DNA from 2 places in the Klebsiella sp. CSG-1 genome. Region 2 is predicted to be linked to the other one. Evidence: predicted binding sites of a transcription regulator. Region 2 holds the regulator's gene; the other holds the start of a gene.
What was found. Region 2 encodes PhoB, which activates phosphate uptake and scavenging genes when phosphate is short. Its sites were predicted from a motif close to CTGTCATAAAACTGNCNNAT; they were not measured.
Positions count from the first base shown of each region.

Region 1 (7,718 bases), 570 kb from region 2:
CAGATGACCAACAGCATCTCACAGCTGCTGCAGCTGGCGCGCGTCGGGCAGTCATTTTCCGCCGGGAGCTACCAGCGCGTGCTGCTGCAAGAGGATGTGGTCGAACCGATTCGCGGTGAGCTGGAGAGCATGCTGGAACAGCGCCAGCAGACGCTGGAGCTCGCCCTCCCCGACGGAGATGATGCCAAAGATGTTGTCGTCTCCGGCGATGCCACGCTGCTGCGCGTTGTGCTGCGTAATCTGGTGGAGAATGCGCATCGCTATAGCCCGGCAGGGTCAAAGATAAAAATCGCCATACAGGCCGGTACAACGCCGGTTATGGCCGTGGAAGATGAAGGTCCGGGGATTGATGAAGCGAAAAGCGGCGAACTGAGCAAAGCGTTTGTCCGTATGGACAGCCGCTACGGAGGAATCGGTCTGGGATTAAGTATTGTGACGCGCATCGTTCAGCTGCACGATGCCCAGTTCTTCTTACATAACCGCCAGCCTGGCCCCGGCGTTCGCGGCTGGATTCTGTTTCCTAAGCCTTCGCGTTAGAAAGTCAGCACCCACTGATGGACAAAAGCGACAACCACAACAACAGCGCAGGTAACGGCCAGAGACTCACGGAAGGTTAATTTTTGCATGACACTATCCTCATCAGAATGAAGATAGTGTCGCCTGGCAAGATTAAGCAGACATTAAGCCAAGCGGAAAACGCCGCGGAATAACAAAAAATCGGCGTCCCGTCACACTGCCTGGCTCCACGCGCGGCGCATCGCCTCCTGCGGGATCAGGACGCCGCAATAAACAGCTCGCGCAGCTGATGCAGCTGGTCACGAATTTGCGCGGCTTCTTCAAACTCCAGATTCTGCGCATGCTGCATCATCTGCCCTTCCAGCTCGTGAATTCTCTGCTGCAGCGCTTTTGGCGTCAGCACTACCTCAGGCGTATCCGCCTCAACCGGCGAACGTGATTTTCCGCGGCCCTTGGTTTTCGTCTTCGCCAGATTGCTGCCCAGCTGCAGAATGTCGACCACTTTTTTATTCAGCCCCTGCGGGGTGATGCCGTGCTCTTCGTTATAGCGCTGCTGCTTCTCACGGCGACGCTCGGTCTCGCTGATGGCTTTCGCCATCGAAGCCGTAATTTTATCGCCATACAGAATCGCTTTACCGTTGATATTACGCGCGGCGCGGCCGATGGTCTGAATCAGCGAGCGTTCGGAACGCAGGAAGCCCTCTTTATCGGCATCCAGAATTGCCACCAGCGACACTTCCGGCATATCCAGCCCTTCACGCAGCAGGTTGATACCGACCAGAACATCGAACTCGCCCAGCCGCAGGTCGCGGATGATCTCCATGCGCTCCACGGTATCGATATCGGAGTGCAGGTAGCGCACGCGTTCGCCGTGCTCTTCCAGATACTCAGTTAAATCTTCCGCCATGCGTTTGGTCAGAGTGGTGACCAGCACCCGCTCGTTGATGGCGACGCGGATGCGAATTTCCGACAGCAGGTCATCGACCTGAGTCGCCACCGGACGCACTTCGATCAGCGGGTCAAGCAGCCCGGTCGGACGTACCACCTGATCGACCACCTCATCGCCGGATTTATCCAGCTCATAAGGACCCGGCGTCGCTGAGACGTAAATGGTCTGCGGCGCCAGCGCCTCAAACTCTTCGAACTTCAGCGGGCGGTTATCCAGCGCCGACGGCAGACGGAAGCCGTACTCCACCAGCGTCTCTTTACGCGCCCGGTCGCCGCGGTACATGCCGCCGATTTGCGGAATGGTGACGTGGGATTCGTCGATCACCAGCAGTCCATCCGCCGGCAGGTAGTCAAACAGCGTCGGCGGCGGCTCGCCCGGCCCGCGCCCGGAAAGATAGCGCGAGTAGTTTTCGATACCGGAGCAGTAGCCGAGCTCGTTCATCATTTCGAGGTCGAACTGAGTACGCTGGCTCAGACGCTGCTCTTCCAGCAGCTTGTTGTTCTCCAGCAGCACCTTCCGCCTGTCGGCGAGCTCGACTTTAATCTCTTCCATCGCCTGCACGATGCGCTCGCGTGGCGTCACGTAGTGCGTTTTCGGGTAGATGGTATAGCGCGGAATCGTCGATTCAACCTGACCGGTAAGCGGATCGAACAGCGACAGCCGCTCAACCTCTTCATCGAACAGCTCGATACGCAGCGCAATATCGTCGGATTCCGCCGGGAAGACGTCGATCACTTCACCGCGCACGCGGAAGGTGCCGCGCTGGAAGGCCTGATCGTTACGGGTATACTGCAGCTCCGCCAGGCGGCGCAAAATCGCCCGCTGGTCGATCAGCATGCCGGTGGTCAGATGCAGCATCATCTTCAGGTAGAGATCCGGGTCGCCCAGACCGTAGATAGCCGATACTGAAGCCACCACCACCACATCGCGCCGCTCAAGCAGCGCTTTGGTCGCCGACAGACGCATCTGCTCGATATGCTCGTTCACCGACGCATCCTTCTCGATGAAGGTGTCTGAGCTCGGCACGTAGGCTTCAGGCTGATAGTAATCGTAGTAGGAGACGAAATATTCCACCGCATTGTCCGGGAAGAACTCTTTCATTTCGCCGTACAGCTGCGCCGCCAGGGTCTTATTGGGCGCCAACACCATCGTCGGACGCTGGAGATCGGCGATAACGTTAGCAATGGTGAACGTCTTACCCGACCCGGTCACCCCCAGCAGCGTTTGGTGCGCCAGACCATCTTCCAGCCCCTCTTCCAGGCGTCGGATAGCTTCCGGCTGGTCGCCAGAAGGACGGAATGCGGAATGCAGCGTGAACGTTTTACTCATATGTCTGGCCCTGAAGAAGGATGAAGCGCCTGGTGATATGCGGCAGGTGTTTAATTCTACCCTTCACGCTCATTTTTGCCAATAAATAATACTGGATATAAAAACAGTATTCGATTATCGTTTGTTCCTGAAATCGTCGGCATGCGCGTCGTTTTGGGGTAAAAAAAGACCATCCTGCAGAATAATCCGCCAGACAGTAGGGTTATCCCCAAAAAAATTTATCATTTAACATTTGTCAAGCAAGGTGGTGAATCTTTTATGGCATCAGGTGACACTTTCCTTACAGCCATTGCTTTTATTCAACTAATTGATATTTAATGATATTAAACAAAAGATGGGTTTCGCGCCAATTCAGCCGCAGGCCGCGTAATCTCTAGCTTACCGCAAGTTCTCTAACTCTAATACACAAGGTTATCCACAGGAATAGTGGATAAGTGTCTGCAGGCCATGGCTTCTGCCACCCCGCAGAAATCGACCGGCGGTGAAAATCGACCGCCTAAAAAAAATTATCGAATTATTTTTGATATTTATCAGCTAAGGGTGCCTGCCTTTTTGTTGCTTTCTGCACCATTTTTCATACCCGTTAGCACCGGGAGAGTGCAACCGCCTCGCTGGCCCGCCTTCACCCCGCCCCGCCGCAGCTGCCCATACGGGAAAAAACCGAAACTTCTTTTTCCTGGCAAGAGATTTGCAGAATCTTCATGTCGCCCGCTATCCCCAAACAGGAGAAAACGTCTATGTTGAGTCTACGCGCAGTCAATCAGTACTACGGAAATCAGCACACGCTATGGAATGTCGACCTTGAACTTCAGCCGGGGGAGTGCACCTGTGTGATGGGACTCCAGGGGATGGGCAAAACCACGCTGGTGAACTGCATTACCGGGCATCTTCCGGTCGCCAGCGGCAGTATGACCTGGCATGACGTCGGTTCGCCGCCCTGCGATATCACGCCGCTCTCCGCCCATTCCCGTTCGATTATTGGCATCGGCTATGTCCCGCAGGACAGGCGGATCTTTTCTCAACTGAGCGTCGAGGAGAATCTGCATATTGCGCTGGCCGCCGGAGGAAACCCGGGCGTCGCCGTCAAGGGGGAGATTTACGATTTTTTTCCGGATCTCTACGGACGACGTCAGCATAAAGCCGCCATGTTGTCAGAAGATGACCAGTACCAGCTGGCGCTGGCGAGAGCGCTGGTTGTCCGGCCGCGTCTGCTGATTCTTGATGAGCCTTCGCGCGGCAGCGGACAGCACTTCGTGCATAAGCTGGGTGACCTGCTGGTGCGCCTGAACCGCGACATCGGCTTAACGGTGCTGCTTGCCGAACAGCACCTGCCGTTTATTCGCCGGGTAGCGGACCGTTTTTGCCTGCTGCATCGCGGGCGTAACGTGGCGCAAGGCCGCGTTATCCAGCTGGATGAACCGCTGCTGGCACAGTGGATGACGCCCGATCCAGCGCGCTGAGATCCAGGTACTGGCCGAGATCCTCACGCCGCGACGCGTCCGCCAGCCATGGGATCTCACCCAGCAACGGAGCCGCAAGTCGATCGTTGAGGGTCGCCAGATATTCTGCATGGCGTTTACCCGGCGGCTGGATGTCGTTTGCAATCCAGCCCACCAGCGGCAGCCCGGCCTGACGTACCGCCTGGGCCGTCAGCAGCGCGTGGTTGATGCAGCCGAGTTTAATGCCGACCACCAGAATGACCGGCAGCTGTTCGTCGCGAACCCAGTCGGCAAAACTCAGCGTCGCGGAAAGCGGCGTAAACCAGCCCCCCGCCCCCTCCACCAGCACCCATTCCGCCAGCGTCTCCAGTTCACGAAGCCCGGCAGAAAGCGCATCGCCCGTAATCGGCCGCCCCTCCTCCGCGCTCACGATATGCGGTGAGGTCGGTTCGGCGAAGGTAAAGGGGTTAACCTGCGCATAGCTCAGCGCCACCCCGCTATTACGCTGGAGTGCCAGCGCATCATCGTTACGCAGCCCGAGCGCCGTCAACTCACTTCCGGAAGCGACCGGTTTATAGCCCGCGCACTTCAGGCCTGACAGCCTTGCCGCCTGCAACAGGGCGCAGCTAGTGACCGTCTTACCGACTTCAGTGTCGGTTCCGGTGACGAAAAAACGTTTAGTCACGTGCAATGACTCCTGTAAAAAGATGGTACGTCAGCGGGCACTGGCCCTGCTGTTTTGGCCAGGCCAGCTGCAGCTGACGCAGTTTTCCCCGGCTCAACGGCGCCGCGCTGCGCCCCTGATGCAAGTGTGTTGCCCCAATCCCTTTGAGCGAACGCATCGCGCTCAGGGCATCGGCAAAGGGCAGGCTGACGGCGTGAACCTCGCCAACGGATCGCCGCCCGGCCAGCGCCTCGCGCACCGCCTGTTCGCTGAGAAAACGGTTGGCGTGGGGATGTCTGTCGATGGCGCACCAGGCCTGATTCAGCTCGGGAAGCGAATCGGCCAGCAAGGTGCTGAACGCCACCCGACCGCCGGGGCGCACCACCCGGCACAGCTCGTCGAGCGCGCCGGCCAGACTCTCGCACCACTGCACCGCCAGATTGCTCCACGCCAGATCGACGCAGGCATCGGCCAGCGGCAGCGACTCAATATCCCCTGCAAGATAACGATGCGCGCACTCGTCGCGCTGGGCCTGCGCCAGCATCTCAACCGAGAGATCGAGCGCCGTCACATGACTGCCGGCCTCACGCCAGTAGCGACTCATGCTGCCGGGTCCGCAGCCGGCGTCGAGCACCGCTGAAAAGGCGCGGCCATGGAGCTGACGCAGCAGCAGTTCGGCGCTGTAACGCTGCAGCGCATCGTGTTGCGAATAGTGGCTGGCCGCCCGGCCAAAGGCCGCAGCCACCGCCCGTTTATTCACCGCCGCCATGCAGCACCTCCAGCAGACGGGTAATATCAGTCGACTCATGGGCTGCGGTCAGCGTCAGGCGCAGCCGCGCGCTGCCTGCCGGCACCGTCGGCGGACGAATGGCCGTTGCCCAGCAGCCCTGCTCACGCAGGCGCGCCGCCAGCTGCAATGCCCGCGTATTGTCGCCAACGATCAGCGGCTGAATCGCGCTGGTCGAGGCGCTCAGTTCCCCCGGAAAACCGGCCATACCGGCGCGAAATTGCGCCACGCGGCTGGCCAGTTTTTCCCGCCGCTGCTGGCCGTCGTCGCTGCGGATCACCGCCAGTGCGGCGCTCAGCGCTACCGCCTGGGCCGGCGGCATGGCGGTGCTGTAAATCAGATGGCGGGCAAACTGCAGCAGATAGTCCGCCAGCGCCTCGTCGCACAGGACTGCCGCGCCGCTGACGCCAAAGGCTTTACCAAAGGTCACCACCAGCAGCTCAGGACGGACATGCTGCGCGTAGCAGCTGCCGCGCCCCTCTTCGCCCACCACGCCAATGCCGTGCGCATCATCCACCAGCAGCCAGCCGCCGGCAGCCCGGGTGGTTCGGGAGATGGCGCCGAGCGGGGCGCTGTCGCCATCCATGCTGAAGACCCCTTCCGTCACCACCAGTTGCTGACCCACCAGCGGTTTGCCCAGCAGGGCGTCCAACTGCTGCACATCATTGTGCGCAAAGCGTCTGAGCTGCGCCGGACTCAGGCTGGCCGCCTCGAGCAGCGAAGCGTGGCTCAGGCGATCCGCGACGATGCGATCGTCCCCGGCGAGCAGCGCGGCAATCAGCGCCTGGTTGGCAGCGAACCCGGAAATAAACAGCAGCGCGCTCGGATACCCCAACCAGTCCGCCAGGCTCTCTTCCAGTTCACGATGCGCCTCGCTGTAACCGCTGACGTGACCGGAGCCGCCGGAGCCCACGCCATAACGCGCCGCCCCCTGCTGCCAGGCGGCGATAATCCGCGGATGCTGGCTCAGCCCGAGATAATCATTGCTGGAGAAATTCAGCCAGCGCCGATCTTCACGGATAAGCCAACGCCCGGCCCCCTGCGCCACCGGCTGACGGCGGCGGAATGCATCCGCCTCCCGCCGCTCGTTCAGCGCCTGGTCGATGCGTTGCGACCAGCTCATAGCGCCGCCGCGTTGTAATATTCCTCGGTATCCGGGTTGAGCAGCGCCTGTTCCAGACGCTGCTGCTGTTCGTTATCCCCTTCCAGCACCGCCGTCTGCTGCGGGTTAAGGCCCAGCTTGCGGAACAGCTGCAGGTCTTTGTCCTCTTCCGGGTTCGGCGTGGTCAGCAGCTTGCAGCCGTAGAAAATCGAGTTCGCCCCGGCCATAAAGCACATCGCCTGGGTCTGTTCGTTCATCTGCTCGCGGCCGGCGGAAAGACGCACGTACGAGGTCGGCATCATGATGCGCGCCACGGCAATGGTGCGGATAAAATCGAAAGCATCGACATCGTCGTTATCGGCCAGCGGCGTGCCTTTCACTTTGACCAGCATGTTGATAGGCACGCTCTCCGGCGGCGTCGGCAGGTTAGCCAACTGTAGCAGCAGGCCGGCGCGATCTTTCTCGGTTTCGCCTAAGCCGACTATCCCGCCGGAACAGACCTTAATCCCGGCGTCACGCACTTTGTCGAGGGTATCCAGCCGCTCCTGGTAGGTGCGGGTGGTGATGATATTGCCGTAGAATTCCGGCGAGGTGTCCAGGTTATGGTTGTAGTAGTCCAGCCCGGCTCCCGCGAGACGCTGCGCCTGGCTGTCGGTCAAGGTACCGAGCGTCATGCAGGATTCGAGCCCCAACGCTTTGACGCCTTTGACCATTTGCTCCAGATACGGCATATCGCGATCGTTGGGGTTCTTCCAGGCGGCCCCCATGCAGAAGCGCGTTGATCCGGCATTTTTTGCCTGCCGCGCGGACTCCAGCACCTGTTCCACTTCCATCAGGCGCTCCGATTCCAGACCGGTTTTATAGCGCGCGCTTTGCGGGCAGTATTTACAGTCTTCCGGGCAGGCGCCGGTTTTAATCGACAGCAGCGTGCT
Region 1 is NZ_JBWNLD010000001.1:229,927-237,644, forward strand. Features, by position in the region: gene pmrB (two-component system sensor histidine kinase PmrB) at 1-537, shown strand, start outside; gene uvrB (excinuclease ABC subunit UvrB) at 773-2,794, opposite strand; gene AC007G_RS01155 (ABC transporter ATP-binding protein) at 3,532-4,254, shown strand; gene bioD (dethiobiotin synthase) at 4,196-4,918, opposite strand; gene bioC (malonyl-ACP O-methyltransferase BioC) at 4,911-5,666, opposite strand; gene bioF (8-amino-7-oxononanoate synthase) at 5,650-6,807, opposite strand; gene bioB (biotin synthase BioB) at 6,804-7,718, opposite strand, start outside.
Region 1: a site for PhoB is predicted at 3,061-3,080, ahead of uvrB (excinuclease ABC subunit UvrB). Genes of this name have one in related genera too.

Region 2 (7,718 bases):
GCCGTCCGATCGGCCTGCGGAACGCTGAGCGCGAAGGGCGAGAGTTCCGCCTCCAGCTGCGCGCGCCGTTGTTCCTGCTCCTGCTGGAGCTGCCTGAGCTGTTGCTCGCCCGCCTGCTGCTGGGCCTGCCAGGCCAGTCGCTGCTGGTGCTGATACAGCTGCTGTTCGCTCTCCTGCTGGGCCGCCAGCCAGCCGGGAATATCATCCTGCGGCTGCAGTTCGCAATGGAGTCCGCTGATGGTTGTCTGCCATTGCGAGGTGAGCGCTTGCTCCTGCTGGAGGAGTGAGTCCAGCTCTTCTTTCTCTTTAACCTGTTGTTTAAGCAGTGCCTCAAGCTGACCGCGTAGCTGGGCGCCTTCTTCCGTCAGCTGTTTGACTTCACGCTCCAGACTATCCCGGCGGGCCTGATTCACGCCGGGTTCCAGCGCCCGGTATTGCGCGACCGCCGGGTGTTCGCTGGAACCGCACAGTGGACAAGGGCTCCCGGGCTGCAGGCGAGCGCGCTCTTCCTCCAGCCCGACAATGCGCGCTTCCAGCTCACAAATAGCCTTCACATCGCTGAATTGCTGATGTTTTTCTTTGTATGCCAGCCGGCGCTGGGCCAGGGTTGTTTCCAGCTTTTCCTGCTCCTCGCGGCGGGCCTGCTCCGCGGTTTGCAACTGCTGCTGACGCTGACGAAGCGGCAACAGGCGACTGTGCAGCGTCGAAAGCTGCTGGCGCAGCGGGCGAGCGGCGGCGTGCTGCGCCAGGCTGGCGGTAACCTGGTCGGCATCCAGCGTCAGCGCCGCAGGCGGCAGCTCCGAAAGCTTGCGAGTGGTTTCCGCCAGGCTCTGCTGCACGGCGTTCTGCTGTTGGGCATCGCGCGCCTGCTGCTGGAAGACGGCCCGCCAGCCCGCCAGCGAGTTTCCCCACTGGCGATAGCTATCGTGTTCTTTAAGCCACAGGTTGAGGGCGTGATGGGCATCCTGTAAGCGCGTCATCTGCCGGCTGGCGGCAAGGCGAATCCCGGCGCGCAGCCGCAGCCTGTCCTGTAAGCGAGTATTCACTTCCTCCACCTGGCGGTGGGTTTGCGCCAGCTCGGCGCTTTGCTCCTGCTGCCGGGTCCACAGCGGACGCAGCTGCTCTGCCGGCTGCGCGTTGAGCAGCGCCGCGAGCTGCGGCTGGGCCTGCTCCAGCGCCTGCTGCGCCTCCTGTAGCCGGATCTGCGACTGCGAGGCTTCCGCGCTGAGCTCCTGCTGGCGCAGCAGCCACTGCTGCGTCGCCTGCAGGCGGGTTTGCTCAGCGAGCTGTAGACGCTCTTCATCAGTAAGTGCTTGCAAACTTTGCTGTAACGCCTGCTGTTGCTCATCGCTCAGCAGCAGAACGCCGGACGCCTGGGCCTGAAGTTTCTCCAGTTCATTGCGGGCAAGTTTATGCTTTTCAAACACCTGTGCTGAAATTTGACCGTAGATTTCGGTGCCGGTCAGCTCTTCCAGCAGCTCAGCGCGTTCTTTCGGTTTGGCATTGAGGAACGCGGCGAACTGGCCTTGCGAAAGCAGCATTGAGCGGGTAAAGCGACCGTAATCCAGTCCGGTGAGCGAAGCGGTAAGTTCGAGTTTATCTTTGACTTTATCGGCGAGGATCTGCCCATCGTCGCAGCGCGCCAGTTCAACGCGCGGGGCCTGCAGGTTGCCCTCCGGCTGATTGCGGGCGCGGTTCTGGCTCCAGAAGGCGCGATAGGCGGTCCCTTTGACCTCAAATTCCACTTCCGCCAGACATTCGGCGGTATCGCGGGTCATCAGATCGTTTTGCGATTGCGAGACGCTGCTCAGACGCGGCGTTTCGTGATACAGCGCGAGGCAGATAGCGTCCAGCAGAGTGGTTTTCCCGGCGCCGGTGGGGCCGGTGATGGCAAACAGCCCGTTGCTGGCGAACGGTTCTGCGGTGAAGTCGATTTTCCATTCGCCTTTTAACGAGTTGATATTTTTCAGGCGCAAACTCAGAATTTTCACAGGTGCTCCTCACCATTCAGACTATGCAGCGTTTCGTTGAACAGCTGCGTCAGGCGCAGCTGCTGCGCCTCTTCCAGCGTTTCCTGCGCCAGGCGGCGTTCAAACACCTCCTCGACCTGCAGTTCGCTCAGCGTCTCCCGCCGCTCGCCCGCCAGGATGCGTTCACGTTGGGCGCGGCTGCGGCGAACCAGCAGCACTTCCACCGGCAGATCTTCGGTCTGAGCCTGAATTTTGCGCTGAATATCATGGAGATATTCGTCACTGGTAATTTCAATATCCAGCCAGACGACCGGCTCCTGAGGGGCGTCCCGCCACTGGGTGAGATGTTCGCTGATGCTGGAGAAATCGCCTTTCAGCACCGCCAGCGGCTGCGTCACCGGCACCGTCAGAGGAAGCACCTCCGTCAGCTGCCCGTCGGTGAAGGTCACCAGATTGACGCTTTTGCTTTTTCCTGTCTCATCAAAGCTGAGGGCGATGGGGGAGCCGCTGTAGCGAATATGTTCGCTGCCGCCAATCTTTTGCGCCCGGTGAATATGGCCGAGGGCAATATAATCAACGGGGGGAAAATGGCTGGCGGGAAATGCCTCCAGCGTGCCGATGTAGATCTCGCGCACCGCATCGCTTTTGCTGGCGCCGACGGTGGTCAGGTGGCCGCTGGCGACGATCGGCAGCGGACGATCGTCGCGCAGGGCGCAGGCCGCTTCGTACTGCTGCTGATAATAGTCGCTGATGGCGTTCAACAGCAGCTGCTGTTTTTCGCCGCTGGAGTGTCCGGCCTGGCTGGTGACCAGCTCGCGCGGGCGCAGGAAGGGGACCGGGCAAAATATGGCGCCGGGGGTGCCGTCGCGCTGCGGCAGAATAAAGGGGGCATGGCCGGCGCTGGCCACCACCGTGGTTTTCAGAAAGGCCAGAATATCGCGGGATTCATTCAGCGTCGCCACCGAATCGTGGTTGCCCGCCAGTACCACCAGCTGGCAGCCGGTCTGCTGAAGCTGAACCACAAAGCGGTTATACAGCTCGCGAGCGTAGCTTGGCGGCGAGCCGGTATCAAAGATGTCGCCGGCGACAATAATGGCATCGACCTCGTGCGCCTGCGCGCTGGTCAGCAGCCAGTTGAGAAAGGCCGAGTGTTCGGCGGCGCGGCTCTTGCTGTAAAAATTCTGGCCAAGGTGCCAGTCAGAGGTGTGGATGATGCGCATAAGTATTCCCTGGCGAAAAAGCATGGGCGCATTATATACCTGTCATCCGGCAGGTTGCCCCTTTAACGCCTGCAGGATCGATTGTTACTCCTTGTCATTATTCAAAATCCGCTATCATATGACGGTCATTTTCTTCATAAATCTGTCACAAAACTGACGCATAATGGCGCCGCACTCTATACTGATGGCTAAAAAATACAGGGTAAATAATGGCGAGAAGAATTCTGGTCGTTGAAGATGAAGCTCCGATCCGCGAAATGGTCTGCTTTGTTCTTGAGCAAAACGGCTTTCAGCCCGTCGAGGCGGAAGATTATGACAGTGCGGTGAATCAACTCAATGAACCCTGGCCTGATTTGATTCTCCTCGACTGGATGCTGCCGGGCGGATCGGGTCTCCAGTTTATCAAGCTGCTCAAGCGTGAGGCGATGACCCGCGATATCCCGGTCGTCATGCTCACCGCCCGCGGTGAAGAAGAGGATCGTGTACGTGGTCTGGAAACCGGCGCCGATGATTACATCACTAAGCCTTTTTCACCGAAAGAGCTGGTGGCGCGAATCAAAGCGGTGATGCGCCGTATTTCGCCGATGGCTGTGGAAGAAGTGATTGAAATGCAAGGGCTTAGCCTTGACCCTTCCTCCCATCGGGTGATGACCGGAGAAAGTCCGCTGGACATGGGGCCGACGGAGTTTAAATTGCTACACTTCTTTATGACTCACCCGGAACGCGTCTACAGCCGCGAACAGCTGCTGAATCACGTCTGGGGGACGAACGTGTATGTAGAAGACAGAACGGTGGATGTGCATATTCGCCGTCTGCGTAAAGCGCTGGAACATAGCGGCCATGACCGGATGGTACAAACGGTCCGCGGCACGGGATATCGTTTCTCCGCCCGTTTCTGAATCTCGACAGGAGTGTGAACCGTGCTGGAACGGCTGTCATGGAAAAGGCTGGCGCTTGAGCTTTTCTTATGTTGTATCCCGGCCCTGATTCTTGGGGCGGTGGTGGGTTATCTGCCGTGGTTTTTGCTGGCGGCAGTAACCGGACTTCTCATCTGGCATTTCTGGAATTTATTACGTCTTTCATGGTGGCTATGGGTCGACCGTAGCATGACGCCACCGCCGGGAAGCGGCAGCTGGGAACCGCTGCTCTACGGCCTTCACCAGATGCAGATGCGCAATAAAAAGCGCCGACGCGAACTGGGCAGTCTGATCAAACGCTTTCGTAGCGGGGCGGAGTCGTTGCCCGATGCGGTGGTGCTGACGACGGAGGAGGGGGCCATCTTCTGGTGTAATGGTCTGGCTCAGCAGATCCTCAATCTGCGCTGGCCGGACGACAGTGGACAAAATATTCTTAACCTCCTGCGCTACCCTGAATTTGCTCACTACCTCAAAAACAGGGATTTCTCAAAGCCGCTCAATCTGGTCCTCAATACTGCTCGTCATCTGGAGATCCGCGTCATGCCCTACAGCGACAAACAGTGGCTGATGGTGGCGCGCGATGTGACGCAGATGCACCAGCTGGAAGGCGCGCGGCGCAACTTTTTTGCCAACGTCAGCCATGAGCTTCGCACGCCGTTAACGGTACTGCAGGGCTATCTGGAGATGATGCAGGAGCAGGTGCTGGAAGGGATGACGCGCGAAAAAGCGCTGCACACGATGCGCGAGCAAACCCAGCGCATGGAGGGGTTAGTCAAGCAGCTGCTGACGCTGTCGCGGATTGAAGCGGCGCCGACGCTGGCCATGAATGACAAAATCGACGTGCCGATGATGCTGCGGGTGGTGGAGCGAGAAGCCCAGACGCTCAGCCAGCAGAAGCAGACGCTCCACTTCCACGTCGATGAGACGCTGCTGGTGCTGGGCAACGAAGAGCAGCTGCGAAGCGCGATGTCCAATCTGGTGTATAACGCGATTAACCATACGCCAGCGGGGACGGAGATTACCGTCAGCTGGCAACGGGCGCCGCATGGCGCGTTGTTCAGCGTCGAGGATAACGGTCCGGGGATTGCGCCCGAGCACATTCCGCGTCTGACCGAGCGCTTCTATCGCGTGGATAAGGCGCGTTCGCGGCAAACCGGCGGCAGCGGTCTTGGGCTGGCGATTGTCAAACATGCGGTAAATCATCACGACAGTCGCCTGGAAATTGAGAGTACGGTAGGTAAAGGGACGCGTTTTAGTTTCTTACTCCCGGAACGTTTAATTGCCAAAAAAAGCGCCTGAACGCGCCCTTGTCAACATGACTTGCCAATGACCAGCTTCGGCTGGTCATTTTCGTTTGCAGTCACTTTTTAGCCGCGTAATTAATGAACGCCTGCTGCTTTTTTGTTCGCATGATTAGCCGGAGGTTTTCCTTAGATATGGTCAATAATCCCGCTCATAAAAATAGACTTAGCATAATCATCTGCTTTTGCGATCCCGCCTTGCATTAAAACGTTATAAGCGTTTAAATTGCCCCCCATGCAGTCGCAGACAGACTGTTTTTGCGTGGTAATTCAAAAAACAATTCTTTCCCACGCGTGTTCGGGAGCATATCCCGCTGATTTTTCCGGCAACCACCGCTGTATCCTCCCTCAGGGGAAGACACGGTATTTTCCGTTTGTTAACAACACCACATCCACAGGCAGTAATGAATTTATGACCCATCAGTTAAAATCTCGCGACATTATCGCGTTGGGCTTTATGACCTTCGCGTTGTTCGTTGGCGCAGGCAACATTATCTTCCCTCCGATGGTGGGTTTACAGGCCGGTGAACACGTCTGGACCGCCGCTATTGGCTTTCTGATTACCGCCGTGGGTTTACCGGTGCTGACGGTTGTGGCGCTGGCGAAAGTCGGCGGCGGCGTGGAAAGCCTGAGTACGCCGATTGGCAAAGTGGCCGGCATCCTGCTGGCGGTGGTCTGTTACCTGGCCGTTGGCCCGCTGTTTGCGACGCCGCGTACCGCAACGGTCTCTTTTGAAGTCGGGATTGCCCCGCTGACCGGCGACGGCGCGATGCCGCTGATGATTTACAGCGTGATCTATTTTGCGCTGGTGATCCTGGTCTCGCTCTATCCGGGCAAACTGCTGGATACGGTGGGGAATTTCCTTGCACCGCTGAAAATTATTGCGCTGATCATTTTGTCCGTTGCGGCAATTATCTGGCCGGCTGGCTCGATCAGCAATGCGCTGGAAGCTTACCGCACCGCGCCGTTCTCGAACGGTTTCGTTAACGGCTATCTGACCATGGATACGCTGGGTGCCATGGTGTTCGGTATCGTCATTGTTAACGCCGCGCGCTCTCGCGGCGTAACGGAAGCGCGCCTGCTGACTCGCTACACCGTCTGGGCCGGACTGATGGCCGGCGTGGGGCTGACGCTGCTGTATCTGGCGCTGTTCCGCCTCGGGTCTGATAGCGCGACACTGGTGGATCAATCCGCTAACGGCGCGGCGATTCTGCATGCCTATGTCCAGCACACCTTCGGTGGCGCGGGGAGCTTTATGCTGGCGGCGCTGATTTTCATCGCTTGTCTGGTGACCGCGGTGGGCTTGACCTGCGCCTGTGCGGAGTTCTTCGCGCAGTACCTGCCATTATCCTATCGCGCGCTGGTATTTATCCTCGGCATTTTCTCGATGGCGGTCTCCAACCTGGGGCTGAGCCATCTGATTCAGATTTCGATTCCGGTGCTGACGGCTATCTATCCGCCATGTATCGCCCTGGTGGTCTTAAGCTTTACCCGCAACTGGTGGCATAATTCGTCCCGCGTCATTGCGCCGGCCATGTTTATCAGCCTGATGTTTGGTATCATTGACGGCATTAAATCGTCGGCGTTCGCGGAGATGTTACCGGCCTGGACCTCGCGTCTGCCGCTGGCTGAGCAGGGTCTTGCCTGGCTGATGCCTACCGCCGTGATGGTGGTTCTGGCGGTGATCTGGGACCGTGCGGCAGGACGTCAGGTGACCTCCAGCGCGCATTAACCGACGGTTTTAATCAGTGTTAAGCCACGGGACTTTGGGTCCCGTGGTTTTTTGTTTTTCAGGTAATCCTCTTTTGCGGCCTGCTCCGGCGAAGGTCTGAAGAGAAAAACGGCATGGAATACGATGGAAAGTAGTAACAAACTTAAGCGCGGGCTAAGTACCCGGCATATCCGCTTTATGGCGCTGGGATCCGCAATTGGTACCGGCCTGTTCTATGGTTCAGCTGACGCCATTAAAATGGCGGGCCCGAGCGTCCTGCTGGCCTATATTATCGGCGGCGCGGCCGCGTACATCATTATGCGTGCGCTGGGAGAAATGTCGGTACATAACCCTGCCGCCAGCTCATTTTCCCGCTATGCGCAGGATTATCTCGGCCCGCTGGCGGGCTATATCACCGGCTGGACCTACTGCTTTGAAATTCTGATTGTCGCGATTGCCGACGTGACGGCTTTCGGGATTTATATGGGCGTCTGGTTTCCGACGGTACCGCACTGGATATGGGTGCTCAGCGTGGTGCTGATTATCTGCGCCGTCAACCTGATGAGCGTTAAGGTCTTCGGCGAGCTGGAGTTCTGGTT
Region 2 is NZ_JBWNLD010000001.1:795,325-803,042, reverse strand. Features, by position in the region: gene sbcC (exonuclease subunit SbcC) at 1-1,991, opposite strand, end outside; gene sbcD (exonuclease subunit SbcD) at 1,988-3,190, opposite strand; gene phoB (phosphate response regulator transcription factor PhoB) at 3,400-4,089, shown strand; gene phoR (phosphate regulon sensor histidine kinase PhoR) at 4,111-5,406, shown strand; gene brnQ (branched-chain amino acid transporter carrier protein BrnQ) at 5,821-7,140, shown strand; gene proY (proline-specific permease ProY) at 7,264-7,718, shown strand, end outside.